One region of the Flavobacterium sp. 2755 genome, then DNA from elsewhere that is predicted to be linked to it. Evidence: riboswitches for the same ligand, from Rfam matches in the RefSeq annotation. Region 1 holds a riboswitch; the other holds the start of a gene.
What was found. Region 1 has a riboswitch for S-adenosylmethionine ahead of J2Y38_RS06540 (homocysteine S-methyltransferase family protein). Riboswitches for the same ligand answer to the same signal wherever they lie in the genome.
Positions count from the first base shown of each region.

Region 2: another riboswitch for S-adenosylmethionine. It lies ahead of J2Y38_RS19750 (TlpA disulfide reductase family protein); the one in region 1 lies ahead of J2Y38_RS06540 (homocysteine S-methyltransferase family protein).

Region 1 is NZ_JAVDTG010000002.1:622,089-637,458, forward strand. It holds gene J2Y38_RS06475 (aminotransferase class I/II-fold pyridoxal phosphate-dependent enzyme) at 1-1,092, shown strand, start outside; gene J2Y38_RS06480 (RDD family protein) at 1,260-1,760, shown strand; gene J2Y38_RS06485 (Rrf2 family transcriptional regulator) at 1,894-2,304, shown strand; gene J2Y38_RS06490 (sulfite exporter TauE/SafE family protein) at 2,405-3,187, opposite strand; gene J2Y38_RS06495 (sulfite exporter TauE/SafE family protein) at 3,487-4,374, shown strand; gene J2Y38_RS06500 (phosphoadenylyl-sulfate reductase) at 4,400-5,110, shown strand; gene cysD (sulfate adenylyltransferase subunit CysD) at 5,224-6,123, shown strand; gene J2Y38_RS06510 (GTP-binding protein) at 6,287-7,531, shown strand; gene J2Y38_RS06515 (HEPN domain-containing protein) at 7,693-9,783, shown strand; gene cobA (uroporphyrinogen-III C-methyltransferase) at 9,776-10,549, shown strand; gene J2Y38_RS06525 (bifunctional precorrin-2 dehydrogenase/sirohydrochlorin ferrochelatase) at 10,650-11,231, shown strand; gene J2Y38_RS06530 (NAD(P)/FAD-dependent oxidoreductase) at 11,328-12,380, shown strand; gene J2Y38_RS06535 (hypothetical protein) at 12,512-13,330, shown strand; SAM riboswitch class I at 13,479-13,595, shown strand; gene J2Y38_RS06540 (homocysteine S-methyltransferase family protein) at 13,895-14,899, shown strand; gene J2Y38_RS06545 (NTF2 fold immunity protein) at 14,924-15,244, shown strand; gene J2Y38_RS06550 (hypothetical protein) at 15,325-15,370, shown strand, end outside.
Region 2 is NZ_JAVDTG010000009.1:196,350-211,719, reverse strand. It holds gene J2Y38_RS19830 (cupin domain-containing protein) at 1-400, shown strand, start outside; gene J2Y38_RS19825 (alpha/beta hydrolase) at 731-1,735, shown strand; gene J2Y38_RS19820 (organic hydroperoxide resistance protein) at 1,801-2,211, shown strand; gene J2Y38_RS19815 (DUF1223 domain-containing protein) at 2,296-3,036, shown strand; gene J2Y38_RS19810 (sensor histidine kinase) at 3,391-4,407, shown strand; gene J2Y38_RS19805 (LytTR family DNA-binding domain-containing protein) at 4,388-5,155, shown strand; gene J2Y38_RS19800 (AraC family transcriptional regulator) at 5,370-6,182, opposite strand; gene J2Y38_RS19795 (SDR family NAD(P)-dependent oxidoreductase) at 6,495-7,373, opposite strand; gene J2Y38_RS19790 (DoxX family protein) at 7,644-8,030, opposite strand; gene J2Y38_RS19785 (Crp/Fnr family transcriptional regulator) at 8,201-8,773, shown strand; gene J2Y38_RS19780 (YceI family protein) at 9,094-9,648, shown strand; gene J2Y38_RS19775 (4-oxalocrotonate tautomerase family protein) at 9,654-9,872, shown strand; gene J2Y38_RS19770 (SDR family NAD(P)-dependent oxidoreductase) at 9,878-10,612, shown strand; gene J2Y38_RS19765 (nuclear transport factor 2 family protein) at 10,686-11,063, shown strand; gene J2Y38_RS19760 (nitronate monooxygenase) at 11,080-12,165, shown strand; gene J2Y38_RS19755 (hypothetical protein) at 12,232-12,786, shown strand; SAM riboswitch class I at 13,058-13,158, shown strand; gene J2Y38_RS19750 (TlpA disulfide reductase family protein) at 13,437-14,426, shown strand; gene J2Y38_RS19745 (aminotransferase class V-fold PLP-dependent enzyme) at 14,629-15,370, shown strand, end outside.

The sequences.
Region 1 (15,370 bases):
CCTTTGTATTTATCATCAAGTTTTATATTTGAAGATGCAGAGGATATGAGAGCTTCTTTCACAGAAGAAAAAGTCCGCAATATTTACTCCCGTTTCAGCAATCCAAATACAACAGAATTTGTAGACAAAGTTTGTGCAATGGAAGGTGCCGAAGCCGGTTATGCTTTTGCAACTGGAATGGCAGCAATATACTCTACGTTTGCTGCATTGTTAGAATCTGGAGATCATATTGTTTCTGCAGGAAGTGTTTTTGGATCAACGCATGCATTATTCATGACGTATTTTCCAAAATGGAAAATTGAAACTTCTTATTTTGATATCAATAAACCGGAAACAATTGAAAGTTTTATTAAACCAAATACTAAAATTCTATATGCTGAAACACCAACAAATCCTGGTGTAGATGTTGTTGATTTGGAATTGTTAGGCCAAATCGCAAAAAAGCATAATTTGATTTTAATAATCGACAACTGTTTTGCGACTCCATATATTCAGCAGCCTATTAAATACGGTGCGCATATCGTAATTCATTCAGCAACAAAATTAATAGACGGACAAGGTCGTGTTTTAGGAGGAGTTGCAGTTGGAGAAGCGGAGTTAATTCGTAAAATATACTTGTTTTCAAGAAATACCGGTCCGGCAATGTCACCATTTAATGCATGGGTTTTGTCAAAAAGTTTAGAGACTTTGGCTGTTCGTGTAGACAGGCATTGTGAAAATGCTTTAAAAGTGGCTGAATTTTTAGAAAGTCATCCAAACGTAAACAGTGTGAAATATCCGTTCTTGAAATCACATCCAAAATATGAAATTGCCAAAAAACAAATGCTTTTAGGCGGTAACATCATTGCGATCGAAATTAAAGGCGGTCTTGAAGCAGGAAGAAAATTTTTGGATAAGATTAAATTATGCTCTCTTTCGGCAAATATTGGTGACGTAAAAACGATTGTAACGCATCCTGCATCAACAACGCACAGTAAATTATCTGAAGAAGATCAATTAGCTGTTGGAATCACACAAGGTCTGGTTCGCGTTTCTGTAGGTTTAGAAACCGTAGCAGATGTAATTGCTGATTTAAAACAAGCGCTGGATTAAATAGTTTAGATTTTAGACTTTAGATTATATAATGACGATTTTTGACTGTAAATTTATTACTGTTAAAAATCGTCATTCTTTTTTGATGGTTATTTGAACAAAAAATATATTTTTGTTTTCGTTATAAATTTAAATCCATTATAATCAATTTAATAAACCACCAAACCATGAGTAACTCTACTTATATTCTTGATGAAAAATTATTGGCATCTAACGGAAGCCGATTCATAAACTATCTTATAGACATTGTTGCCATATTTTTTTTAATTTTTGTTTTTGGTATTGTTATGGCCCTTTTAGCAAATCTTTTTAATCTAAGCGGATTGCTGTACTGGCTGGGAAATATGAGTGATTTTGAAGGACAAATTCTTTTTATTTTTATTGCTGTTTTTTACTACACTTTTACGGAGGGAGTTTTTGGAAGAACATTAGGCAAATTTATTACAGGAACTGTTGTAGTAGATGAAAATGGCGAAAAACCTTCTTTTGGAACGATCTTTAAAAGAACATTCTGTCGATTTATCCCTTTCGAAGCTTTTTCTTTTTTGGGAAGCAGAGGCTGGCATGATTCAATTTCTGATACTTATGTAGCTAATAAAAAAGATTTGGAGAAAGAAGTAAAACTGTTCCACGAATTCAATTTAATAGGAAACACCGAACTAAATTGATAGAATAAGTAGAATATAATTCTGTACTGTTATTTTTCTCATTTAAAAAGCCTATTTTTGTTGCAGAATAATATGAAGCTTGTTTATTTTAGAAATAATCTAAAATTTACAGTCTGAAATCTAAAATTTAAAGATGCTTTCAAAGAAAACAAAATACGGAATTAAAGCTTTAACCTATTTAGCCAGACGAGAAAATAACGAACCTGTACAAATAGCCGAAATTGCAAAAAGTGAACATATTTCGATAAAATTTCTGGAAAGTATTTTATTATTATTGAGAAATTCAGGGTTTCTTGGAGCTAAAAAAGGAAAAGGCGGCGGATATTATCTGATAAAAGATCCAAAAGATATCAGTATGGCCAAAGTGTACCGAATTCTTGAAGGGCCAATTGCATTGCTTCCGTGCGCAAGTCATAATTTCTACGAAAAATGCGATGACTGCGATGATGAATCTACCTGTGCGGCACGACGTTTAATGACAGAAGTAAGAGATAATACACTTAAAATATTGGAAAGCAATTCTCTGGCTGATATCGCTTTTTAAGTTTAAACCATATAAGTTATATAAGTTCATTTTAGACTTTGCACTTGCGGCATACCTTAATTAAATGAACTTATATAACTTATATGGTTTAAAAAATATTTTAAAAAATCAATTTATATCCTGCCAGGAAAAGCATTACAGCGATGGCATTTCTAAGGAATAAATCCGGTACTTTTCCGCTTAAACTACTTCCTAGGTAAATTCCGGGAAGAGATCCCAATAATAATTGTCCTAAAAGCGCTAAATCTAAATTTCCCATAGAAGCGTGGCCAATTCCTGCAACTAAAGTCAACGGAACAGCGTGAGCAATTTCAGTTCCTACCAAACGAGGCGTTGGCAAAAGCGGATAAAGGAAAAATAAAGTTACAGTTCCTAAAGCGCCGGCTCCAATTGAAGTCAAGGTTACAGTAGCTCCCAGTAAAACTCCAATTCCTACAGTAAGCATATTCTGAGTATGACTTTCGCTATGAAATTTATCTCCAGCATGTTTTTGAGAAAACTTTAAAATTCTGTTTTTAAATATAATAGCAATTGAAGTGAATAATAGAGCCCAGCCCAAACTGTATTTAATTACACGATTAATAGTTTCGATATCCGTTTTAATACTATTTAATATCCATAAAGTCACTAAAGCAGCAGGAACACTTCCTAATGTGAGCCAGCCGGTAATTTTCCAGTTTATATTTCCCTTTTTGTTGTGTACAAATACACCTCCGGCTTTAGTAAAAGCGGCATAAAGCAAATCTGTTCCCACTGCGGTTGTTGGCGGAATATTAAAAAATAATAAAATTGGAGTCATTAAAGAACCGCCTCCAACTCCGGTCAATCCAACAATAAAACCTACTACTAAACCGGCAATTACAAGACCTATTTGAAAATCCATACAAAAAATTTGTCGCTAAAATAATGACATTTTTATAATTATCCTATGGAAATTGTAGAGATTAAGATATATTTATATAACCAAACATTTCAGAGGAATATATTGTTGAAATATGATGTTATAGAGTATTATTTGTGAAATTAATTCAATTATTTGTTTCAACGTGATCCAGAGGAAGTTAAAGGTTTAAAAAAACGAGAATATTTGTTTTGATTTTTAGAAATAAATAGTATTTTTGCAAAGTAATCTATTAACCCGATAGGGTAATAGGTTTTGAAAACAAACAGAATCATTTTAATATGGAAAGAGAACTGAAAATAAATACCGCCGATTCTTTTAAAGAAAAGCTATGGATTGGAATTCCTGTTGTTTTACTAGTAAGTTTATTAACTGTATTAATATACAATCACCACGCTGAATTTTCGTGGAATGGATTTGTAGAGGGATTTAATGAAGAATTTTTGGTGTTTTTCGCCATTGGAGTTTTCGCTCAATTAGTTGACGGAACTTTAGGAATGGGTTACGGAGCAACTTCAACTTCATTTTTATTAGCTTATGGAGTTCCGCCGGTTGTAAGCAGTACGGCAGTGCACGTATCTGAAATGTTTACAACGGGAGCATCGGCACTTTCACATCATAGATTCGGGAATATCAATAAAAAACTGGTAAGGCATTTATTGATTCCGGGAGTTTTAGGCTCAATTACAGGAGCTTATTTATTGTCTGATGTAATTAATGGAGATGTTATCAAGCCATTTATTGCAGTTTACATGATTATTTTAGCAGTTGTCATTATTAGAAAAGCATTGAAAAAAACAATTGTAAAGAAGAAAACGAAAAGATTAGGCGCTTTAGCTGTTTTTGGAGGTTTTATGGATTCAGTTGGTGGCGGAGGCTGGGGGCCAATCGTAACTTCAACATTATTAGGAAGAGGAAGAAATCCAAGATATACAATTGGTTCAGTAAATGCAGCGGAGTTTGCGATTTCATTTGCAAGTGGTATTACTTTTATGCTTTTTGGAGGAATTCATGGCTGGCAGGTAATCATCGGATTAATTTTAGGAGGCGTTATTTCAGCGCCATTAGCGGCATATTTGGTAAATAAAATCAAAAGAAAACCAATGATGGTTGCCGTTGGAATTCTAATTATATTATTGAGTTTAAAAACATTATCTAAATTATTGTAATTCTTTAGATACGGAGAAAGAGATTATGAGTGCGATTATTGTACAAGAATTATTAGAGAAAACAAAAGATTTTTCGCTGGATCAAACGTTAGTTTTTTTAGCAGAAAAATTTCCGGGGAAAGTAATTTTTTCGACTTCTTTTGGACAGGAAGATCAGGTAATTACAGATTTTATTGCAAAAAGCAATACTGATATTACTGTTTTTACCTTAGACACCGGAAGATTATTTCAGGAAACTTACGACGTTTTTCACAAAACATTAAAAAAGTATAAAAGACCTATTGAAGTTTATTTCCCAGAAGCTGCGGCGGTAGAAAATCTTCTAAAAGAAAAAGGACCAAACAGCTTTTACGATTCGGTAGAAAATAGAAAAGAATGTTGTTTTATTCGAAAAGTTGTTCCGTTAAGAAAAGCTTTGGCAGGAAACTCAGTTTGGATTACAGGTTTAAGAGCCGAACAATCAGAAAACAGACAGGATTTACATTTGTTTGAATACGACGGAAACTTCGAAATTATAAAATTCAATCCGTTATTAAAATGGACTTTAGAAGAAGTTGAAACATATTTGCGAGAAAACAATGTTCCTCAAAATGCTTTACATAAACAAGGTTTCGTAAGCATTGGCTGCGCACCGTGTACAAGAGCTATTTTCCCTGGCGAAGATATCAGAGCAGGAAGATGGTGGTGGGAATCAAGCCATAAAGAGTGTGGTTTGCATAGCGCTAAGAAAGAATAAAGAAGTAAGAGGCAAGAAATTAGAATAAAGAACAGAATAAATAGCGTAAAGTTTTAGAGTAACTCACAACTTAAACCTAAAACTTGAAACTAAAAAATATCAAACAAAAAACAATGAGTTCAGTATTAAAAACAAACGCTTTAGAGAGTGAAGCGATATACATTTTCAGAGAAGTAATTTCACAGTTTGACAAACCGGTTTTACTTTTCTCAGGAGGAAAAGATTCTATTACATTAGTGCGTTTGGCGCAAAAAGCATTTTTCCCTGCTAAAATTCCGTTTCCTCTATTGCACGTTGATACGGGACACAATTTCCCTGAAACAATTGCTTTCAGAGATAAATTGGTAGAAGAATTAGGTTTAGAGTTGATCATTCGTAATGTTCAGGATGCTATTGATGAAGGAAAAGTGGTTGAAGAAACTGGGAAATATTCTAGTAGAAACAGCTTGCAGACTACAACACTTTTGGATGCAATTGAAGAATTTAAGTTTGATGCTTGTATTGGAGGTGCACGTCGTGATGAAGAAAAGGCAAGAGCTAAAGAACGTATTTTCTCAGTTCGTGATGATTTCGGACAATGGGACGAAAAAAATCAGAGACCTGAGTTGTTTGATATTTTGAATGGAAAAATTGAAAATGGACAAAACGTTCGTGTTTTCCCAATTTCAAACTGGACAGAATTAGATGTTTGGAGTTATATCGAAAAAGAACATATCGAAATTCCATCCATCTATTTTTCACATAAAAGAAAAGTTTTTTTGAGAGACGGTTTGATCTGGTCGCATTCTCCTTTTGTGTATCAGGAAGAAGACGAACAAATCGAAGAAAGAATTGTTCGCTTCAGAACCGTTGGAGATATGAGTTGTACCGCAGCAGTTGAATCTTACGCCGCAACAATCGAAGAAGTTGTAGGCGAAATTAGAGAATCAACCATTTCTGAAAGAGGAGCCAGAATTGATGACAAACGTTCTGAAGCCGCAATGGAAAAGAGAAAACAACAAGGATACTTTTAATAATTGTTAATGATGAATTGTTAATTGTAAATGCAATTCGGAACGGAATTTTAAAAGTAAAAATCAAGAAAACAAAAACATACAGATTTAATTTTCAGATAAAGTTTTTCAACAACTTGAAACTTGAAACAAAAAAAATTAAACCTGAAACAAAATATTAAGAATGGAAGTTTTAAAAATAGCAACAGCAGGAAGTGTAGATGACGGAAAAAGTACTTTGATCGGGAGATTATTGTATGATACAAAATCATTGACGACTGATAAAATAGAAGCAATCGAAAAAAGCAGTAAACAAAAAGGTTACGATTATCTCGATTTTTCTTTGGCAACTGACGGATTAGTCGCAGAAAGAGAGCAAGGAATTACAATTGATGTTGCGCATATTTATTTTTCGACTGCAAAGAAAAGTTACATTATTGCCGATACTCCGGGTCACGTTGAATATACAAGAAACATGGTTACAGGAGCTTCGACTTCTCAGGTTTCTATTATTTTAATTGATGCCAGAAAAGGAGTAATTGAGCAAACGTACCGTCACTTTTTTATCAATAATTTATTGCGAGTAAAAGAAGTAATTGTTGCGATAAATAAAATGGATTTAGTTGATTATTCTGAAGAAGTTTTCAATAAAATCAAAGCCGATTTTCAAGCTTTAAATGCAAAAAGCACTTTCAAAGAGCAAAACGTAAGTTACATTCCGTTAAGCGCTATCAATGGCGGAAACGTTGTTGATCAGTCAAAAGATATGCCTTGGTATGACGGGCAAACGGTTTTGGAACATTTAGAAGGATTACATGCTCATGATGTATTTGAAGCAGGAAAAGCACGTTTTCCAGTTCAAACCGTGATTCGTCCGAAAACAGAAGAATACCACGATTTTAGAGGTTACGCAGGAAAATTATACGGAAACTCAATCAAAGTTGGAGATGCTGTAACGGTTCTTCCTTCTTTAACCGAATCTAAAGTATCTAAAATTCACTTTTTCGATAAAACATTTGATGAAGCCGTTGCAGGTTCTTCGATCACAATCGAATTAGAAAATGATATCAATGTAACAAGAGGTGACATGATTGTAAAATCATCAGAACTTCCAAAAATTGAAAAAGACATTACCACAACAGTTTGCTGGATGGACAGTAAAAAACTGGTTCCGGGAACTAAATATTTGGTACAACATAATACTAACAGAGTTTTAGCAAAAGTAGAAAGCATTAAAAATACAATTGCGACAGATTACTCAGGAACGACAGAAGCTTCACAATTAGCAATCAACGAAATTGGAGAAGTAACGATCAAATTAAGCAAACCGTTATATTTTGATTCATACAACGAAAACAAATCAAACGGAGCTTTCATCTTAATTGATACAGCAACAAACACAACAGCAGGAGTAGGATTTATTAGGTAAACCTGCGGTAAGCTATAAGCTTTAGGCTGTAAGCTTTTAGCAAAAAACGTATAAAAAGGCATGCAAGAAAGCTTACAGCTTATTGCCTAAAGCCTAAAGCAAGAAAAACACAAAGTTAAAAAGCTTATAGCCTAAAGCTTAAAGCCTAAAGCGTAAAACAAATGGAAAGTTTTAGAACAGAAATAGAAAATCCGGTAGTTCAAAGAGAGATTATCGAATTAGAAAAAAAGATTCACTTATTCCGTGGAGGAAAAATTGATGATGAGCGTTTTCGTAGTCTTCGTTTAGCACGTGGAATCTACGGTCAACGTCAGGAAGGCGTTCAGATGATTCGTATCAAATTGCCTTACGGTAAAGTAACGAGCGAACAATTAGTGCGTATTACTAAAGTTTCTGATGAATATTCTACAGGACGTTTGCACATTACAACACGTCAGGATATCCAGATTCACTATGTGAGTTTAGACAGAACACCAGAACTTTGGGCGGATTTGGCTAAAGACGATATTACGCTTCGTGAAGCTTGTGGAAACACGGTTAGAAATATCACAGGAAGCGAATTAGCGGGTGTAGATGTAAACGAACCATTTGATGTTTCGCCTTATGCTCACGGACTTTTTCAATATCTATTAAGAAACCCAATCTGTCAGGAAATGGGACGTAAATTCAAAATTTCGTTCTCATCTTCAGATGAAGATACAGCTTTGAGTTATTTGCATGATTTAGGATTTATTCCGAAAATCAAAGACGGACAACGCGGATTTAAAATCATGTTTGGTGGAGGTTTAGGATCTCAGCCAGCGCATGCTGAATTGCTTTCAGAATTTGTTCCAGTTAACGAAATCATTCCAACAGCAGAAGGAATTATACGTATTTTCGACAGATACGGAGAACGTGCAAAAAGAATGAAAGCACGTATGAAATTCTTAATCAAAGAAATGGGAAGAGATGTTTTCCTTGACTTGGTTGAACAAGAGAAAAAAGCCATCGCTTTTGAAACATACGAAATTGATACAACCGCTTTTGATGGTCCAATTCCAGAGCCATTATTAGAAGTTCCGCAAGTTACAATCGAAGATACTAAAGCATATGAAACGTGGAAAAATTCGAATGTAATCAAACAGAAACAAGACGGTTATTATGCTATCGGGATCAAAGTTTTATTAGGTGATTTTTATACTGATAAAGCGAGATTATTAGCCGATTTAATTAAAAATTATGCAGCAAATGAATTACGTTTTTCATTGCGTCAAAATATTGTAATACGTCACGTAAAAGAGGCAAATCTGCCTTTCTTTTACCAAGAATTAGCCAAGTTGGATTTTGTTCAGCTAGGATATAATTCAGTTGGAGATATTACGGCATGTCCGGGTACTGATACTTGTAATTTGGGGATTGCAAGTAGTACCGGTATTGCAGAAGAATTAGAAAGAGTTTTAACAGCAGAATATCCTCAGTATTTAAACAACCGCGAAATCGAAATTAAAATTTCTGGTTGTATGAATGCCTGCGGACAACACAATATGTCTGCAATTGGATTCCAAGGAATGTCTATCAATTCAGGAAAACTAGTAGCTCCGGCTTTACAAGTTTTATTAGGTGGAGGAAGATTAGGAAACGGAGCAGGACGTTTTGCTGATAAAGTAATCAAAGTACCGAGTCGTAGAGGTCCTGATGCATTGCGTACCATTTTAAATGATTTTGATGCTAACGGAAGCGGACAAAAATTCCTAGATTATTATGATACAAAAGGAGAGAAATATTTCTATGAAATTTTAAAGCCTTTCGCAGACGTAACTAATTTAACAGAAGCTGATTTTGTAGATTGGGGTAACGCAGACAATTATGTAAAAGCAGTTGGAGTTGGAGAATGTGCCGGAGTAGTGATCGATTTAGTAGCGACATTATTGTTTGAAGCTAAAGAGAAATTGATCTTGGCTCAAGAATCTTTCGACGAGAAAAAATGGTCAGATGCAATTTATCATGCTTACGCAGGATTTGTAAATGGAGCAAAAGCGTTGTTATTGTCAGAAAACCAAAAAACAAATCATCATGCAGGAATTGTAGATTTGTTTGATACTGTTTTTGTTGAAAATAATAAAATCGAATTAAACTCAACTTTTAAAGACTTGGTTTACCAAATCAATAAAAATGAACCATCAGAAGCTTTCGCTAAAGATTATATTGCTCAGGCAGTAGTTTTCTTTGATAAAATCGAAACTTTCAGAGCTCAGGAACTAGAAAATGCTTAATATAAAACCCAAAATAACTTTAGTTGGTGCAGGTCCGGGCGATCCCGATTTACTTACGCTAAAAGCTGTAAAAGCATTGGCTGAAGCAAATGTGGTTTTATACGACGCTTTGGCCAACGAAGAAATTCTGGATTATGCACCCAAAAATGCAATCCGAATTTTTGTTGGAAAAAGAATCGGAAATCATGCTTATACGCAGGATCAAATCAATCAGCTGATTGTTGACAATGCTTTGACTTACGGAAACGTAGTACGATTAAAAGGCGGAGATCCTTTTATTTTTGGAAGAGGCGGAGAAGAAATTGATTTTGCAGAAAGTTTCGGAATAGAAACTATTGTAGTTCCAGGAATTTCATCTGTAGTTGCTGTTCCCGCAAGTCAAGGAATTTCAATAACAAAAAGAGGCGTTTCAGAAAGCTTTTGGGCGATTACCGGAACGACTTCTGATAGAAAATTATCTTTAGATGTAGCTCTAGCAGCACAATCTTCTGCAACCGTTGTGATTTTAATGGGAATGCACAAATTGCCTCAAATCATCGATTTATTTCAAAAAGAAGATAAAGGAAATTTACCCGTTGCGATCATCCAAAATGGAACAACAGCAGAAGAAAAAGTTGGAGTTGGAACAGTAGATTCAATTTTAGAAGTTGTAAAACAAAAAGAATTAGGTTCACCAGCTATTATTGTTCTTGGAGAAGTTGTAAGAGAAAGTAATAAGTTAAAAGGTTTTTACGAAGAATTTCTATCAAAAGAGATAGCAAGATAATAAAACATAGCCCGAGGTTTCAACCTCGGGAACGCATGGATATTTAATTCAATATGCATCAAAAAATCATCTAATTTTGTTTAGATGAAATTAAATTAAAATGGAACAGAACGAATTATATCCCATATTCTTAAAACTTCATAATCTGAATGTTTTAATTGTAGGCGGAGGAAATGTAGGTTTAGAAAAGCTTTCTTTCTTGTTGAAGTCAAGTCCGAATGCAAATGTTGAGGTAGTGGCAAAAGAATTTCATTTAGAAATTAAAGTTTTAGCCGAAAATCATCCTTCGATTACGTTGACAAAATCGAAGTTCAAAAAGAAAATGCTCAAAAAGCGTCACATGGTAATTGCCTGTACAGACGATTTGAAAGTGAATAAAAAGATTTACGAATTATCGAAAAAACGTTATTTGATTTGCAATATCGCCGATACGCCCGATTTATGTGACTATTATTTAGGCGGAATCGTAACAAAAGGAAATGTAAAAATTGCTATTTCAACCAACGGAAAATCGCCAACAACGGCAAAGAGATTGCGAGAGTTTTTCGAAGAAGTAATTCCGGACGATATAAATCAAATGGTTGAAAACCTCAATGAATATCGTAAAACCTTAAAAGGTAATTTTGAAGAAAAAGTGAAGAGAATGAACGAAATAACATCTTCGCTCAAAAATAAAGAGTAACATAACAGAGAAATGAATAATGATAAAAATCATTGTCAGGAGAATAAATTATTCGTTTCTTTGTATTATTAAGAATGATTATAAACAACAACCATAATGATTAAAACAGATATACTTATAATTGGAGCAGGCCCAACAGGTTTATTTGCCGTTTTCGAGGCAGGATTATTAAAATTAAAATGCCACATTTTAGATGCTTTGCCTCAACCAGGAGGACAGCTTTCAGAATTATATCCTAAAAAGCCTATTTATGATATTCCAGGTTTTCCAGAAGTTTTAGCCGGAGATTTAGTTGATGGTTTAATGGAGCAAATCAAACAATTTGAGCCAGGTTTTACTTTAGGAGAGCGTGCAGAAACAATCGACAAACAAGAAGACGGATCTTTCATTGTAACCTCAAACAAAGGAACTAAATTCCACGCGCCGGTTATCGCAATCGCTGGAGGTTTAGGAAGTTTCGAGCCTCGTAAACCACTTATCGAAGATATCGAGTTTTATGAAGATAAAGGAGTAAAATACTTCATCAAAAATCCTGAAAAATTCAGAGATAAAAGAGTTGTAATTGCAGGAGGAGGAGATTCAGCATTAGACTGGTCAATTTTCTTAGCAAACGTAGCTTCAGAAGTAACTTTAATTCACAGAAGAAACGAATTTAGAGGCGCTTTAGATTCTGTAGAAAAAGTACAGGAATTAAAAACAGCTGGAAAAATTAAATTAATCACACCGGCAGAAGTTATCGGAATTAATGGCGCAGAGCACGTAGAATCGTTAGATATCGAAGAAAACGGAGCACACCGTAAAATCGAATGTGATTATTTTATCCCGCTTTTCGGATTAACACCAAAATTAGGTCCAATCGGCGACTGGGGATTAGAAATCGAGAAAAATGCCATCAAAGTAAACAATGCATTAGATTACCAAACTAACATTCCGGGAATCTTCGCAATTGGAGATATCAACACGTACCCAGGAAAATTAAAGTTAATTCTTTGTGGTTTCCACGAAGCAACTTTAATGTGTCAGGCAGCATACGGAATAATCAACCCAGGTAAAAAATACGTATTGAAATATACAACAGTTTCTGGTGTAGACGGTTTCGACGGAACTCGTAAAGAAGCTCCAAAAGCGGTTGTTAAGGCGATTGTTTAATCTGAGATACTAAGGTTCTAAGGGACTAATTTTTATATAGAAAGCTCAAACTTTTAGTTTGGGCTTTTTCTTTTTTAAAACGTAATGGCTTAATCCATATCTTTAATGAAAAAATTGATTTAACTGCTAAAATGAGAAATATAATAATCCTGATCATGGTTTTCTTAAGTTTTTTAACGGGATGCCAAAAAACAAAAAAGGAACCAGTTAAAGCTAAAGTAAAAATCTCTGAAAAAAAGGAAACTGCAAGTCTACCTCATTTGTATGATGATCCAAAACTTGAAAAAGAAAAGGTTTTTATTTATGCTGAAGATGATTACGATTCATTGATATTTTCTAGAAATGAATTGAATAAAATTGAAAAGCTTTTCCCAGTTTTAAAAGCTGAATTTCCTTCAACCCCAAAAGAAGCTTGTTCAATTGAATTATGGGGAAATTATATTGATCAAAACGGAAAAGAGGAAAGTATAACTTTTAGCAGTGAAGCAGGAGAAGATCAATTTTGTTTATTGTATGCCTATTATCTTAAACAAAAAAATGGAGAAGAAAAATTTAAAAAAGAAAGAGAAATTTTAACCCAATCATATAAAGCAATTAATGGGCTTTATTGGAGGCTAAATTACGGAGGGACATATTTTGGTCATCAATATATAAGATTAAATGCTTCTGTAGAATATTCAATTTACCAACTAAAATCAAGCAAAGAATACTACGAAAAGAAATACAATTTTAAAAAGCAAAAAGATTTGTACATCAAAACGTTGAGACAATATGTTTCAGATGAAGAAAGTCAAAATGTATATTATCAGGAAGATCTTGGAAATAATAAAAAAAGAGCCAATGAAAGAGTCAAAGAGCTTCAAGAAAAAATCGATATTTTAGAAAAATTGATTACTAATTATTTCTATTTAAATCAGGTTCAAAATTTTGAAATAACATATTACAGATGAGGTTAAACTTATTGCTATTATTTTAGAATTTTAGCACTTAAAAAAAACTTAGAATCTTAGCATCTTAGAAACTCAGCACCTTAGAAAAAAAACATTTGCAAATCGAAAGCCTATTTCATACCTTTGCACTGTTCTTAAAAATTATTGTCAGTTATCACGAAAGGCGGAGGGATAGACCCGATGAAACCTTAGCAACCCTTTATCATAAAGAAGGTGCTAAATTCTACTTTATACGACATTTTCCAGTATTAAAGATAGATAACACAAATACATACTCGTATTTCTCAAAACTTTTCTCGATAACATATAATATTTACTGAAACAGATTCTGTATCAGGAGCGAATCATTGGCGCATTTTTGCAGTCAATAGTTCCCGCTTTTTGTTGCAATCTTTTGCTTTTTTAAAGAAAAAAATCAAAAGGATTTCCACTTCAATCGGGGCTAATAAGCTGACAATAGTGCATTTTTGGAATTAATGTGAAAAAATATCGAAGGCAAACAGAGCCTTCAAAATTAAAAATAAAAAAAGCTTTGTGCCTTAGCGCCTTAGCGGCAAATACAAGATGGCAATAACAATTCAAGAAGCAATAAAAAAAAATATCCTAATCCTTGACGGAGCAATGGGAACAATGTTGCAACGCTATAATTTCTCAGAAGAAGATTTCAGAGGAGAGCGTTTCAAAGATTTCCCGCATCCACTAAAAGGAAACAACGATTTACTATCCCTAACACAACCACAAGCGATTCACGATGTACACGCCGCATATTACGAAGCAGGTGCTGACATTGTAGAAACCAATACCTTCTCAGGAACGACAATCGGTATGGCCGATTATCACATGGAAGATTTGGTTTACGAGTTAAACTACGAATCGGCAAAAATCGCAAGACAAGTAGCCGATGAGTTTACCGCAAAAAATCCGGAAAAACCTCGTTTTGTAGCGGGTTCAATTGGGCCAACAAACCGTACGGCAAGTATGTCGCCAGATGTAAACGATCCGGGTTACAGAGCTGTAACCTTTGACGATTTACGAATTGCTTACAAAGAACAAGTAGAAGCTTTAATGGATGGTGGCTGTGACTTACTTTTAGTAGAAACAATTTTTGATACATTAAATGCTAAAGCAGCACTTTTTGCAATCGAAGAAGTAAAAGAAGAGCGTAATCTGGATATTCCAATTATGGTTTCGGGAACGATTACAGATGCTTCAGGAAGAACACTTTCTGGACAGACTGTAGAAGCATTTTTGATTTCAGTTTCGCATATTCCGTTATTAAGTGTAGGATTCAATTGCGCTCTTGGAGCCGATTTGTTGAAACCATATTTAAAAACATTAGCACACAATACAAGTTTTAATGTTTCGGCGCATCCAAATGCAGGATTGCCAAATGCATTCGGACAATATGATGAAACACCAGAGCAGACTCAGGCTTTCATCAAAGAATATTTAGACGATAATTTAATTAATATAATTGGTGGTTGTTGCGGAACAACTCCAGATCATATTCGATTAATTGCTGAGGTTGCAAAGGATTATAAGCCGAGAGTTGCGCCGGTAATTGCGTAACTCATGATGAGTTTTTCAATTAATATGAAGAAGATTTTGTTTTTGATTACTTTGATGCTTGTAAGTTGCAATTACACAACAAATACAGTTTTTCAGAAAAGCATTAAATGTAAAGATTGTTTAGTTACAAAAGAAGAAACAGCAGTCGGAATAGCGGAACCTATTTTATTTGAATCGTATGGTAAAGATCAAATAGAAGATCAAAGGCCTTATACAGTAACAATTGAAAATGATTCTATTTGGCATATTGAAGGGACTTTTAATAATATTGGTTTTGGAGGTGTGTTTGATATCAAAATCTCAGCAAAAAACGGTAAGATCCTTTATATGATGCATGGAAAGTAATTAGAATTGAATACTCTTTAAAGAGTTTCGAAGGAATATATATTAATAGCAACAGAATGTATTCGGTTGAAAATTAAAAAGTGGAAGAAAACAAAAGAGATTTAGATAAAATCAAAGGAGTTATAG
Region 2 (15,370 bases), on a different contig from region 1:
ACAAAAAACTTGGGTAATAATTGCCATTATCATTTTAGGCATAATTGCCTTTCTAATTCCAAATCAAATTGCTGCCCAAACAGGAATAAAACGTACTGATTTACAAAAACACGATTTAAGCATTCCAGGAAGAGAAACCGTTCAAGCTAGAATCGATTTCGACGGACATACCGCTTTCGGAAAGCATTCTCATCCGGGTGAAGAAATCATTTATGTATTAGAAGGCTCACTAGAATATGAAGTAGAAGGACAAGCACCTGTAACCTTAAAAGCCGGAGAAGTTCTTTTTATCCCCGCAGGAGTTGTTCACTCCGCTAAAAATAATACGAATACAAAAGCATCAGAACTGGCAACATATATAGTTGAAAAAGGAAAACCGGTTTTGGTTATGAAAAAATAGTTTCAGGTTTAAAGTTTCAAGTTTCAGGTTGAAATGCGAATAGTTTAACCGCAAAGTGCGCTAAGGATACGCAAAGGTTCGCAAAGTTTTTTTCAGCATACAGCTTTGCGATCTTTGTTTTTTAAAAAGCCTTACGAGCCAAAAACCTTAGCGTACTTTGCGTTAAAAAAACATACGCTATCCGCATTTGAAACTCATAACTCAACCATTGTCCATTTCACCTTTTTCTTTGTCCACTTCAGCTTTTTTCTCCTTTTAAAACGTGGATTGTCGAGATACCTTTGACGAAGAAATTAACTGATAATCAACTAATCAAAAAAAATAATAATTATGAAAACGATATTAAAAATCAAAAACAGAATTACAAACGCAGTTCTTTTAATTGCCTTTCTTTTAGTAAACGCAGTATCAATTGCACAAACAGAAAAACCAGAAGGTTCACTAGGAACTTTAAAACAAATCAACGCCGGATTATTAAACGTAGGATATACCGAAGCAGGTCCTTCAAACGGAACTCCGGTAATCCTGCTTCACGGATGGCCTTATGATATTCACAGTTACAATGAAGTAGTGCCAATTTTAGTTTCAAAAGGATATCATGTATTTACGCCTTATTTAAGAGGTTCAGGAACAACAACCTTCCTTTCAAAAGATACTTTTCGAAACGGGCAGCAAGCAGCATTAGCAAACGATATTATTGCTTTTATGGATGCTTTAAAAATCGACAAAGCCGTAGTTGGCGGGTTCGATTGGGGCGCAAGAACAGCAGTAGTTATGGCAGCACTTTGGCCGGAACGTGTAAAAGGTCTGGTTTCGGTAAGTGGTTATTTGGTTGTGAATTTGGAAGCTAATTTAAAACCATTGCCTCCAAAAGCAGAATTAGGATGGTGGTACCAATATTATTTCGCAACCGAAAGAGGAAAACTCGGCTACAGCCAAAACACTTACGAATTCAACAAACAAATCTGGCAGATCGCTTCTCCATTATGGAGTTTCGACAAAGCAACTTACGATAAAACGGCTCAGTCTTTTGATAATCCGGATCACGTTGCAATCGTAATTCACAATTACAGATGGAGACAATCCCTTGAAGCAGGAGAATCTAAATATGATGCTTTAGAAAAACGTCTTGCCGCAAGACCCGAAATTAAAGTTCCAACAATTACAATAGGAAGTGATTTTGACGGCGCTTTCGCAGATGGAAAAGCATACGCAAACAAATTCACAGGAAAATACGCCCACAGAATTCTAAAAGGAATTGGACACAACGTTCCGCAAGAAGACCCGAAATCATTTGCACAAGCGATAATTGATGTGGATGGCTTCAAGAATTAAAAATTGAGAATTAAAAATTAAAAATCAGAAATAATCTAAAATCAACAATCTAAAATTTTTTAAACATGGACACAAAAGTATTATACACAGGAAAAACACACACAACAGGTGGTAGAGAAGGCACTTCTCAAAGTTCAGATGAACAATTGAATATCAAATTAAGTTCACCGGGAACATCACGTCCGGGAACAAATCCAGAGCAGTTATTTGCTGCAGGATGGTCGGCTTGTTTTATTGGAGCTTTAGGAATTGCTGCTTCAAAACAAGGAGTTAGACTTCCGGCAGAAACTGCGGTAGATGCAGAAGTAGATTTATGTGTAACTGAAGGCGAATATTCTTTGCAGGCACGTTTAAACATCAGCCTTCCGGGAATTGATCGTGAAACGGCAGAAGCTTTAGCAGCTCAGGCACACCAAACTTGTCCTTACTCAAAAGCAACAAGAGGAAATATAAACGTTGAGATTAATATTCTGTAAGTTGTAAAAAGTGAAATGTAAGCTGTGAAATGTAAAAAGAATACGTCATTTCACAGCTTACATCTCACATCTAACACAAAAATTATGAAAAAGATAAAAATAATAAGTGCTTTTGCAATGCTGTTTTTCTTAACAGGAAACACCATTTTCAGCCAAAGCAATCCCGATAAAAAAGGGTTTGCCCTTTTAGAATTATATACTTCCGAAGGCTGTTCGAGTTGTCCGCCCGCAGATGAGTTACTGGGGAAAATTCAAAATGAATTAAAAGATAAAAATGTTTATGTGCTTTCTTATCATGTTGATTATTGGGACAAACAAGGCTGGAAAGATATTTTCAGTAATGCCGATTATACTAAAAGACAATACGATTATGCGAAATACATGGAGAAAGATCCAATCTACACGCCGCAAGTAATTATTAACGGAAAAATAGATTATATCGGATCTCAGGAAACAAGCTTACGAAACGGAATCAAGTCGGCACTTTCTAAACCAGCTTTTACGAGTTTAAGCTTAGAAGCGACTCAAAATGCTAATGCTGTTGCTGTAAATTACAATGTAGAAGGAACTTCAAAAAACAGTCGTTTATTAATTGCTGTAGTTCAAAAAGAAGCCAAAAGCAATGTAAAAAGAGGGGAGAATGCTCATAGAGTTTTATCTCATTATCAAATCGTTCGTAATCAGCAATCGGTAGATTTAAACAAAGTTAAAAAAGGAACAGCATCGGTTCATCTTCCTAAAAATTATAATGCACAGGATTTTGAGATTATTGGGTTTGTTCAGGATATGAACTCAGGGGCAATTTTAGAAGTAAAACGAGCTTAAATTTTTTACGCAGATTTATGCCATGTTTGTCATTCCGAGGAACGAGGAATCTTCGCAAGTAACTCCATACAGTATGTCGCCAATCTTTGTAGAGCTACTCGTGAAGATTCCTCGTTCCTCGGAATGACAAAAATGAGTATAAAAACTTTGCGTCTCTGAGCGTTTGCGAGATTAAATGCAAACTTAAATTATCTGCTTATTCTTCTTGAATCTGCGTGAAAATTTCTAACAAAGCTATGTTTGTTTAAATTAGTAAAACGCCTTTACACACAAAGAAAAACTATGTTTCTATGTGTTTAAAAAAAATCAAAATAAAACTATCTTTGACAAACAGGATAAAAAACGGATACAATTATGGAAAAATCAAAACGTTTTCAGGTTTCGCTCAAAATTATTTGGGGAAGCTCGATTGCACTCGCAATTCTGGCTTCAATCCCCAAATTATTTGATGCCGATTCTACGCCTGGAGACATCATCATAAACTCTTCAATTACACTGCTGTTCTCCCTTTTTATATGGTATTACAACATTTATAGTCTACCCAAATTTTCATCGCAGCGTACGAATAAAAGTCTGTTTAACTGGAAACTTTTACTGAGTGTTGTTTTGGGGATTTTGCTGATGGTGATTCTTGTAATTGCACATCAGGAACTTTTTCAGGTTTCAAAAATGGACGCGCCAATCATGTTCGAACTTCGGGGTATTCTGATCAATTTGATAGTATATATGTTTCTGCATTTACTTTTTCAGAATTATCAAACACAGCAAATGGGAGTAGAGTTGGAACGCACCAAAGCAGTACATTTAGGAGCGCAATACGAATTATTGAAGCAACAGGTAAACCCGCATTTTTTATTCAACAGTCTGAATACTTTAAAATCGATGGTGGATATGCAGGATCCGCAGAGTTCTGATTTTATCCTGAAATTATCTGATTTTTACAGATTTACTCTCGAAAGTAGAAAAATGGATTTGATTCCGTTAAAAGAAGAATTACAGATATTAGATTCGTACGTATATTTGCTGAAAGCCCGTTTTGAAGACGGATTTGAAGTGATAAAAGAAATCGATGAAAAACAATTAGATTGTGCGATTCCGCCTTTTTCATTGCAATTATTAATCGAGAATTGTATCAAACACAATGTGGTTTCGCTTGATAAACCTTTGAAAATTAAATTATATACCGAAAATGATTTTCTGGTAATCGAAAACCCAATTCAGCTGAAACGAGGTACTTTGTCAACCGGCGTTGGACTGAACAATATCAACCAGCGTTTTCTGCATTTGGTTAACAAGGAAATTGAAATTGATAAAACCGAAACTCTTTTTAAAGTTAAAATACCACTGATTTATGACTATCGTAATAATTGAAGATGAAGTAAAAACGGCCAAAGCGCTTGGTCAGCTAATTTTGAGTATCAGACCCGATGCTCAAATTTTGTCGTATATTCAAAGTATAGACGGAGCTGTGAGTTATCTTTTAGAAAACGATCAGCCCGATTTGATTTTTATGGATATTCAACTTGCAGATGGTTTGAGTTTTGAAATCTTCAAAAATGTAGAAGTTTTGTCACCGGTTATTTTTTGTACGGCCTTTGATGATTACGCCATCGACGCTTTCAAATCAAACGGAATCGATTATGTCTTAAAACCTTTTTCAAGAGAAAGTATTTCGCAGGCTATTAAAAAAGCAGGCGAGCTGAAAAACTTCTTCCAAAGAAATAAAAAAATGATGCCTGATTTCGATTATCTCTTAACGAGAACAGGAGAAAATAAAGGAAAAAGCAGTTTTTTAGTTTTTAAAAACAACAAATACCAAACGATTCAAACAGAGAATATTGCCTTTTTCTACATCAAAAATGAAACACCAACCATCGTCACTTTTGATAAAACCGAATATCAAATTACGCAATCTCTCGATGAAGTTCATAAGCTTTTATCAGCCATTCAGTTCTTCAGAATCAACAGACAGTATTTGGTTAATTTTTCAGCGATAAGAGAAGCAGAGCATTATTTTTCAAGAAAATTAATTCTAAAACTTACTATTCCAACAGAAGAAAAATTATTGGTTGGGAAAGAAAAAGCTACGGCATTTTTAAGCTGGTTAGAGAATAGATAGTTTTTTTTAGTGGTCAGTGGTCAGTTTTTTAGTGATCAGTTTTAGTATCAGTTTAAAGAATTAACCTAATGCAGTTTGTCATTTCGAGGAACGAGAAATCGCACTAGATATTCCACACAGTAATTCTCCAATCTTTGGCGAGTTCCGTGTGCGATTTCTCGTTCCTCGAAATGACAAACTGTAACTGATTACTAAAAAAACTGACCACTAACCACTAAACCTTAGAAGGCGGTAACCCAAACTGTTTCTTAAAAGCAAACGAAAAATGCGATAAATCCTCAAAACCCACTTCTAAATAAACTTCCGAAGGCGTTTTTCCTTTTTCCTTAATTTGATAATAAGCTTCCTGTAATCTTTTCTGAATGAGCCATCGGCTAGGGGAAAGATCAAAAATACGCTGGAAATCCCTTTTAAAAGTCGCCAGACTTCTTCCAGTTAAATAAGCAAAACGATCTAATTGAACATTAAAATGAAAATTCTTTTTCATAAACGCTTCCAAATCAATTTTTCCGGGCTCGTTGAAATCAAATAAAATATCTTTTAATTCCGGATTGCATTGTAATAAAATCGTAACGGCTTCATTTACTTTTAAAGTCTGAAGATCTTCGGTAATAAGTTGGTCTTCGTTGATATACGGAATCAACGAATTCATAAAGCTTTTCAATAACGGAACTTCTTTTAACTGCAGAACCATTTCCGTTTCCGGACTTTTAATTAAATTTGTTTTTTGATTGTATTGTATGGAATAGTCCCGAAGTGCTTCCTGATTCAGATAAATCGAAATAGACTGAAAAGCGGTATTCGGATCGGGTTGTTTGATGAATTTTATTAGCTGATTTCTTCGGATAAATCTAAAATCACCAGGATTAAAAACATATTCTTTATTCCCATTATTTAAAGTCAGAACTCCCGAAATCTGAAAACTCAAAACATGTTGTGCAGCAAATTGCTCGCCTTCACGATTTTGTGTGTAATAGCAGGAATACGCAATGGGCGAGGTTTTCTGATTTATTTTTGAATCGTTCATATCACAAATTTATAAAAATTAAAGTTGGAGAATATTTTAAACACATAGAAACATAGATTATATTCTAAATAAAAGATGTTTTAAAAATCTAGATTTTCACACATAGCTTTATGTTTAAAATATTTCACGCAGATTTTAATGATTTAAGCAGATATACGCAGATTTTTTTTTAAATTTAATCTGCATAAATCTGCTAAATCTGTGTGATAAACAATAAGCTATGTTTATTCAAACAAGTGAAACGCCTTTATAGACAAAGAAAAACTATGTCCCTATGTGTTTAAAAAATTATGCATTAACCATTGATAATGCTTATTTCTTACCAGTATACCATTTTCCCTGAGCTGAATCAAAAAAACTTCCAGAATCTTCATGATCTGTAGACAAACTAACATTCATCCATTTCTCCATTTCTTCCGTTCTGCTTTTATCAGCATTTTGTAAAATTCCAATTGCCTCGCTTCCCAATACAAGATGTACAGGCGGATGTGGATGCGAAGCCAGATCAACCATCACTTTAGCCGCTTTTTCAGGATCACCAACCGGAACAAAATTTCCTCCTTTAAAGAAATCGGTACGTTGTTTCACCATTTCATAACCTTCAATATCTTCGGCATACGTCATCGATGCACCAGCCCAATCCGTACGGAATCCGCCTGGTTCTACGCTGGTAACTAAAATTCCAAGTGGAGCAACTTCTTTGGCTAAAGCCTCAGTGAATCCGCCAAGACCAAATTTCGCTGCCTGATAGATTGTTAAACCCGGATTTCCAACGCGTCCGCCAACAGAGCTTATTTGTAAAATTCGGCCAGAACCTTGTTTACGCATAAAAGGTAAAACAGCGCGTGTAATTTCAATTGGCGCATATAAATTGGTTTCTAACTGACTTCTAACTTGTTCGCTTGTATAAGCTTCCGCAGCGCCAATAATTCCGAATCCTGCATTGTTAACCAATACATCGATTCTTCCGAAATGCTCAACAGCTTTATTTACTGCCTGATGAACTTCATCATAATTGTTAACATCTAATTTCAAAGGCAGAATCTGATCCTGAAATTTTTCTTTTAAATCATTTAACTGATTAATGTCTCGTGCAGTTGCAGCCACTTTGTCACCGCTTTCTAAAACTGCTTCAGTAAGATTACGTCCTAACCCTCGAGAGCTTCCTGTAATAAACCATATTTTGTTCATTGTAATTGTGTTTTTAAGTTCATTACAAATTTACGTCAGTAATGGAGGTTGTTGTTTTGTTGAAAAGCTCAAAATTATTTGTTTAAAGGCTCGAAGATGTTTTGCCACGAAGACACAAAGGCACTAAGTTTTTTTTGCCACAGATTAAAAGGATTAATAGGATTTTTTATTTCACGCAGATTTAAAAAGATTTAAGCAGATGTGCGCAGATATTTTTAAATCTGCGTGAAATAAAAACTTTGCGTCTTCGCGACTTTGTGGCGAAAAAAATTAGTTAACTGTATAAGTTGCAGTATATAATCTTCTAAACATTATATAAGTAACACTTACCATAACAAAAGCAATAATAGCATCAATAGTTGCAGGGAAACCTAATACAACCAATTTTGAAAAGAAAGCGAAAATGATATCAAAAAATACTCCCGCAAATACCCATTCTTTTAATCGTAATAACCTATTCGGAATTAATAAAGTGATGACTCCTGAAACTTTCATTACTCCTAAGATGTAAATAAAATGAGCTGGGTAACCTAATAGTTGTGTAATTTCCCAAACTAATTTGTTGGTTGTAAGTTCAAAAAATCCGCTGGCACCAAACCATAAAGAAGTTAAAATAATTCCTGTCCAATAAATAATTTTTGTTGTTTTTGCATTCATGATTTTAAATTTTAAGTTGTTAAACAGGACAAATTTGCGGCAACGGCAATCGATTTCATATTCAAATTTTGGTGAAACGGACAAATTCAAATCCGAAATAGACAATCAATAAGTTCATTTGATTTTATAACTTTACAAAAGATTTTCAAACCCAATAGTCACCATTTAAAATGGAAGCCAAAACACTTTTAAAAGAACATATCACCAAAACAGTTTCGCTGACAGAGGAAGAGTTTGATTATTTCTTTTCGCATTTCAAACCATTATCTTTTAAAAAAGGGCAGACGATTATTAGCGCAGGCGATAAAGTCGATTGTGAGTATTTTGTGATTTCGGGTTGTCTGAAAGCTTTTTATATAAATGATGAAATCAAAATGTACATTTTGCAGTTTGCCATGCCAACTTGGTGGACATCTGATTATAATGCACTTTACAACCAAACTCCCGCCGCTATAAATGTTGATTGTATTACGGACGCCGAAGTGCTTTGCCTTTCTAACAGCGACCGCGAAAAACTCTGCGCCGAATTTCATCAGGTGGAACATTTCTTTAGATGGAGAACGAACAAAGGTTACATAGCATCTCAAAAAAGACTTTTATCTTTTATGAATAATAATGTCAAAATTCGTTACGAAGAACTTTTGGCTTTATATCCTCAATTATACAATTTAGTTCCGAAGCATTTAATTGCGGCTTATTTAGGTGTTTCGAGAGAAACCCTTAGCCGACTTTATAATTCTTGATTTTAGCCCACGGATTTTACGGATTCATTTTTTTGTTTTGCGCATATTTGGTTTCTCACAGATTTTCGGATTGAGCAGATTATTTTACTGCTGAGAAATATTGCCTGTGGTTTCAACCACAGGGATTTAGATTATGACAAAACTTTGCGTTCCAGCGGTTGAAACCGCTGGCTATGTTTTAAATTCTACATCAATATAAAAACCTTTGTCTCTTTGTCTCTTTGACCCTTTGAACCTAAAAAATAAGAATGTGATCTACATCACGTAACCGATTTCCATAGTCGCCGTTCCTTTGTACTGTACTTTTAAATACAATAAAAATGGAAACAATAAATTTTGAAATCGTAAGCTCAAACAGCAGCGTAGAATGGACTGGTAGAAAAGTTACTGGTGCACATAATGGTACAATTGGTATCAAAAATGGTAGTTTCATCTTTAATGATGGAAAAATAAAAGGAGGAAATGTTGTTATTGACACGACTTCTATTAAAATTCTGGATGTAACAGATCCGGCAACGAACACTCAATTTGCAGGACACCTTGCATCTGATGATTTTTTCTCTATCGAAAAATTCCCAACAGCAACATTAGATATTTTAAGCGTAAAAGAAATATCAGGCACAACGTATCATCTTGAAGGAAACCTGACTATAAAAGATATTACACATCTTGTTGGGTTTGACGTGCAGGTAAACAATGACAACAACACACTTTCACTTGGAGGTAAATTGATTATCGATCGTACCAAATACGATATCAAATTCCGTTCAGGAAATTTCTTCAAAGATTTGGGAGATACCTTAATCTACAATGACTTTGAGCTTGATTTTAATATCACTGCCGAAGCTGTTTTTACAGGACAATCTAAAAACTAATTATCATGCCTTACGTAAAAATCGAATTGACCCGCGAAGGAGTAACACGCGGGCAAAAACAACAATTAATCAGCGGCATTACCAACCTGATTACAGAAGTATTAAATAAAGATCCGCATTTGACTCACGTTGTGATTCAGGAAATTGAATTAGACGATTGGGGTTATGCAGGAGAACAAGTATCAGTATTAAGAGAAAAAGGCATAACAGCCGACAAAAAATAAACATCATGAAAAAACAAACAATAATCGTTACCGGAGCAGCTTCTGGTATCGGAAAAGGAATCGCTAAATATTTCTTAGACAGAGGCGATAATGTGGTTATAAACTCAGTTACAGCAGCTTCATTAGAAAAAACTTTCAACGAATTTGGCGCAGGCGAAAACCTTGCAATGTTTGCAGGAGACGTAAGTGATAAAAGAACCGGAGAACAATTGGTTAAAATTGCTTTAGAAAAATTTGGTTCTGTAGATGTATTGGTTAATAATGCAGGGATTTTTGCAAGCAAACCATTTTTAGAAGTGGATGAAGCGTATTTAGATACATTTTTGAAAACCAACCTAAAAGGAACTTATTTCACTACACAATCAGTGCTTCCGCAAATGCTAAAACAACAAGGCGGGGTTGTAATCAATATTGGAACTCCATTAGTAAATCATGGTTTAGGCGGATGGCCGGCTTCGGCTCCAATTGCAAGTAAAGGAGCAATTCATGCTTTAACGATTCAGTTAGCAGCAGAATTTGGGAAACAAAACATTCGTTTCAATACCGTTGCGCCGGGTGTAATTCGTACGCCAATGCACGGAGATAACGCAGATCAAAGTGCCGGTTTGCATTTATTAAACAGAGTAGGTGAGATCGACGATGTTTCTGAAATGGTCTACACAGTTGCCAAAAGCAATTTTATTACCGGATCAATCATCAATGTGGATGGTGGAAAAGGTGCAGGACACAATTTAAATTAAGGTGAAAACGATATTATTAACTGCTTTTATGCTCTGGAGTTTTCAGGGCATAAAAGCTCAAAATACTAATAAAATGGAAAATCAAATAGAAATTCAGGCTATTACCGATGCAATAGAAAACTATTACTTTAAAGGTATTTATGAAGGTGATGAAATCTTGCTTGGGAGTATTTTTCAACCTGGAACATTCCTTTTCGGAGATATAAACGGACAACCGTACTTCAAAACCGTTGATTTGTATTTAGACGGCGTTAAAAACAGACAAAGTCCAAAGGATTCAGGAAAACCTTTTAAAGGTGAAATTTTGCATATAAGCGTTGTAAATTCTATCGCTGTAGCGGAATTAAATGTTAAAATGTACGACTTTAATTATAGGGATTTTTTATCTTTCCATAAGATTAATGGCAAATGGCTTATCGTCAATAAAATGTTGACTGATACCAATAAATAACTTAAATTTTGAAGCTATGTGGTACAATACAAAAGCTAAGGAACTGTTAGGAATTGATTATCCAATTTTGCAAGGCCCTTTTGGAGGCAATTTATCAACGGTAGAATTAACGGCGACGGTTTCTAATCTTGGCGGATTAGGCGGTTATGGAGCTTACACTTTAAGTCCGCAGGAAATTTATGAAGTTGATAAACAAATAAAAGCAGCCACGGATAAACCATACAATATTAATCTTTGGGTTTCAGATCATGATATTCCGGATGGAGGTTTAACCGATGAACAATTTGAGAAAACAAAAGCACTTTTTAAACCTTATTATGACGAGTTAGGAATTCCGTTACCGGAAAAACCTGCACCGTTTCAATCGAGATTCGAAAACCAGTTACAAGTTATTTTAGATGTTAAACCCAAGGTCTTCAGCTTTATGTTTGGCGTTCCTTCAGATGATGTTTTAGAACAATTTCGAAGATCAGGAATTGTTACCGTCGGCGCGGCTACAACGCTTGATGAAGCTATTTTTCTGGAAAGTAAAGGTGTAGATATGATTATTGCTTCTGGTTTTGAAGCTGGCGGACACCGACCTTCTTTTTTAACCAATGCCGAAGCATCTGTAACCGGAACTTTTGTTTTACTGCAGTTAATGCGCGAAAAAATTAAAACTCCAATCATTGCAGCTGGCGGAATTGCCGACGGAAAAGGAGTTGCCGCAGCCTTAACATTAGGCGCAAGCGCAGCCCAAATAGGAACGGCTTTTTTAGCTGTCGATGAATCGAATGCATTGCCTATTCACAGAGAAATGTTATTTTCTGATGCTGCAAAATATACAACACTTTCACGCGCATACACCGGAAGACTCGGACGCGGAATTACAAGCCGAATTGCAAAAGATATTATAGGAAAAGAATCGAATATTCTGCCTTTTCCATTACAAACTACTTTTATTTCTCCTTTGAGAAAAGCAGCACTCGATCAGCAAAAATGGGATATGATATTATTTTGGGGAGGACAAATTTCGCCAATCTTAAAGCATACAAAAGCAAAGGAATTGATGCATTCATTGATTGAAGAAACTACAGCGTATTTTGATGGATTAAAATCTTAACTTTAGGTTGTTTTAATTAACAAGCTTTGGAGAAAATCACTGTAATTTCAAATCAATAATTTTTAAATGAAGTTAAAGAAGAATATTAAAATTGAATCGGCAAAAATAGGAAAGGATAAAAACCATTCTTTGATAAAATGCGACTTCAAGGTTTTAGAATTAGAAAAGTTCTTGAAAAGAAAAGAATATTTTTTCAAAAAAGACGGTATTAATTCAGATTATATTCTATTGGTTTTATCTTCTGAAAATAAAGGTTATAAAATATATTTAGGAGATTCGGCTTATGAAAAATCAATTGATAAAAATATTAAATTACTTAAAGAACATATTTTTATTCAAAACAAAAAAGTTACTTATAAGGAATATTTTGTTGTTCTGAAAAAAGATGATTTCATAGAAAATGAAGCTGTATTTTATGAATTATTCTCCTTGTTTAGTTTTTTATTGATTGCCGAATTAAAAGAAAAGCTCTCCAAAGATGATTTATTAAAAAAAATAAATAGATTTAGTCTTTATGGAATTTTCAATTTTAAACGATGGTCTGGTATTTCGAACGACCAGCTTTTTTTTGATGTTGATCATAACTGCGGAACACTAAAAAATTATGTTGTTCAGCTTTAATACAAACTCATTTCAAAAACGGAATGAGTTTTTTTATGCTTTTTCTACAGTAAAAAAGCAGAATTAGTCAATTTTATTCTATCAAACGTATGAATTTCCATTATAAAATAAGGAATTATTAAAATTTATTATTCTGTTTTAATTGTCTAAAAATCAATCATTTGTATTTCGTGTAAAATGTTTTTCAAATAAAATTCAAAAAAAATAATTTTAAACACTACTAATTCGGTAGAATTAATATATATTTGTATCACAGAAAAATTCTGAATGATACTTATCCAGAAAGACTGAGGGAGCAGGCCCTATGAAGTCTTAGCAACCTGTTATCGAATAAGGTGCTAAATCCTTCCCGTCTTGCGGGACAGATAAGAAAGATTGGCGCAAATCTGAATAAGATCATCATTGTTGAAATTATTTATTTTTTAAAATGAAAACCAAACTACATTTTTTACACGACAGTGACGAACTTTTGAATTCAATCTTCGAAGAATATAGTCTTGCCGGTTTCCGAATGCGAAAGCATTAAACTCTCTCTCATTTCTTTTAAATACCATTTACTAAAAGCCTTTTTATATCGGCTTAAAGGAATTCTTTTGCCCCAATATTAAACTATAATAAAAATCATATCATCACCTTAAAATCAAAATAAAATGAAAAAAATACTATTAGGTTTTGCCTTATTTCTTGGAGTTGCACAAACTCAGGCACAAGAAAATAATTTACAATTAAAAGGAACTGTTGTCGATACAGTTGCTCAATATGTGTATTTGCAAAAATTCCACAATAAAATGTTTACCACAATTGATTCGGTAAAAGTAAAAGACGGAAGTTTTAGTTTTAAAACTAAAGTAAAAACTCCAGAATTATATGGTTTAAGCGTAAACACAGAAGATTCTCCATTGTATATTTTCCTTGAAAAAACGCCAATTACAGTAAAATTAAGTCCGAAGAAATATTATACAAGTTCTGTAGTTGAAGGTTCTGAATCTCAGAATTTATTTGATTCCTATAAAAAATCAAAAGATGTAGAAATCAGTAAATTCATTACAGAAAATCCTAAATCTATTGTTTCGGCTTATGTATTGTACAGAAACTGGTCGTATAGATTAACGCCGGAACAAATTACTCAAAACATTGCTTTGCTTGATAAAAGTCTGCAAAGTACCACTTACGTGAAAGAACTTAAAGAACTGGTTACTGTTTTAGACGGATTAGCGGTTGGTAAAAAAGCCCCAGATTTTACTGCTAATGATCCGCAAGGTAAACCAGTTCGTCTTTCAGAAAATTTAAAAGGATATACTTTAGTTGATTTTTGGGCTTCATGGTGCGGGCCTTGCCGAAGAGAAAATCCGAATATCGTGGCGGCTTACAAAGAATATCATGACAAAGGATTTAACATTGTAGGTGTTTCTTTAGATAAAAAGAAAGAAAACTGGATTAAAGGAATTCAGGATGATAACTTGACTTGGACTCATGTTTCTGATTTACTTTTCTGGAATAGTGCTATTGCAAAATTATATGGAGTAAGAGCGATTCCTGGGAATTATTTAGTGGATTCAAAAGGAATAATCGTGGCAAAAAATCTTCACGGAGAAGAATTGCAGACTACACTAAAATCACTTTTAGAAAAAAAGATTTAGAAGACTATTTTCATTTTTGTCATTCCGAGGAACGAGGACCCGAGCGATAGCGAACTGGCGAAGCAATCTTCACAAGAAACTCGACAATCATAATTGACAATCTTTGCAGAGCTACTTGCGAAGATTCCTCGTTCCTCGGAATGACAAACAGAACTTATATAAGCCCAAATAATAAATTTAGTTAATTAAAATGATAAAGGAAATGAATGCTATTGAGACAACAACAGAACCAATCGAGTTGGAGTGTTACTTCTCTAAATTTAGAGAAAATACAATAGGAGTAGATCACCGCTTTAAATCCGTTTACGGAAAGCAAAACCTGCTTTATGCAGATTGGGTTGCCAGTGGTAGATTATACGCTCCAATTGAGGATATTATGCTCAATAAGATTGGTCCAATGATTGCCAATACGCATTCACTTTCTAGTCAGACAGGAAAGACTTCAACGCACGCTTATCAATATGCGAGAGATATCATTAAGAAATCAGTAAATGCCAATGAATCTGATGTTTTGGTGACAACCGGAACCGGAATGACAGCAGCTTTATCAAAATTACACCGCATTATGCGTTTGCGAAAAGAGTATGAAAATGATAAACCAGTTGTTTTTATTACGCATATGGAGCATCATTCGAATCAGGTTTCGTGGTATGAAACCAATGCCGATGTTGTTATTCTGCCTCCAGACGAAAATAATTTAGTTGATCCCAAAATCCTTTCCGAAGAAATTAAAAAATACGCTCACAGAAGCTTAAAAATAGGTTCGTTTACGGCTTGTTCCAATGTTACAGGAATTATTACGCCTTATCATGAATTGGCTAAAATCATGCATCAAAACGGCGGACTTTGTTTTGTTGATTTTGCAGCTTCGGCACCGTATGTCAAAATCGATATGCACCCAAAAGATACGGAACAGCAATTAGATGCTATTTTCTTTTCTCCGC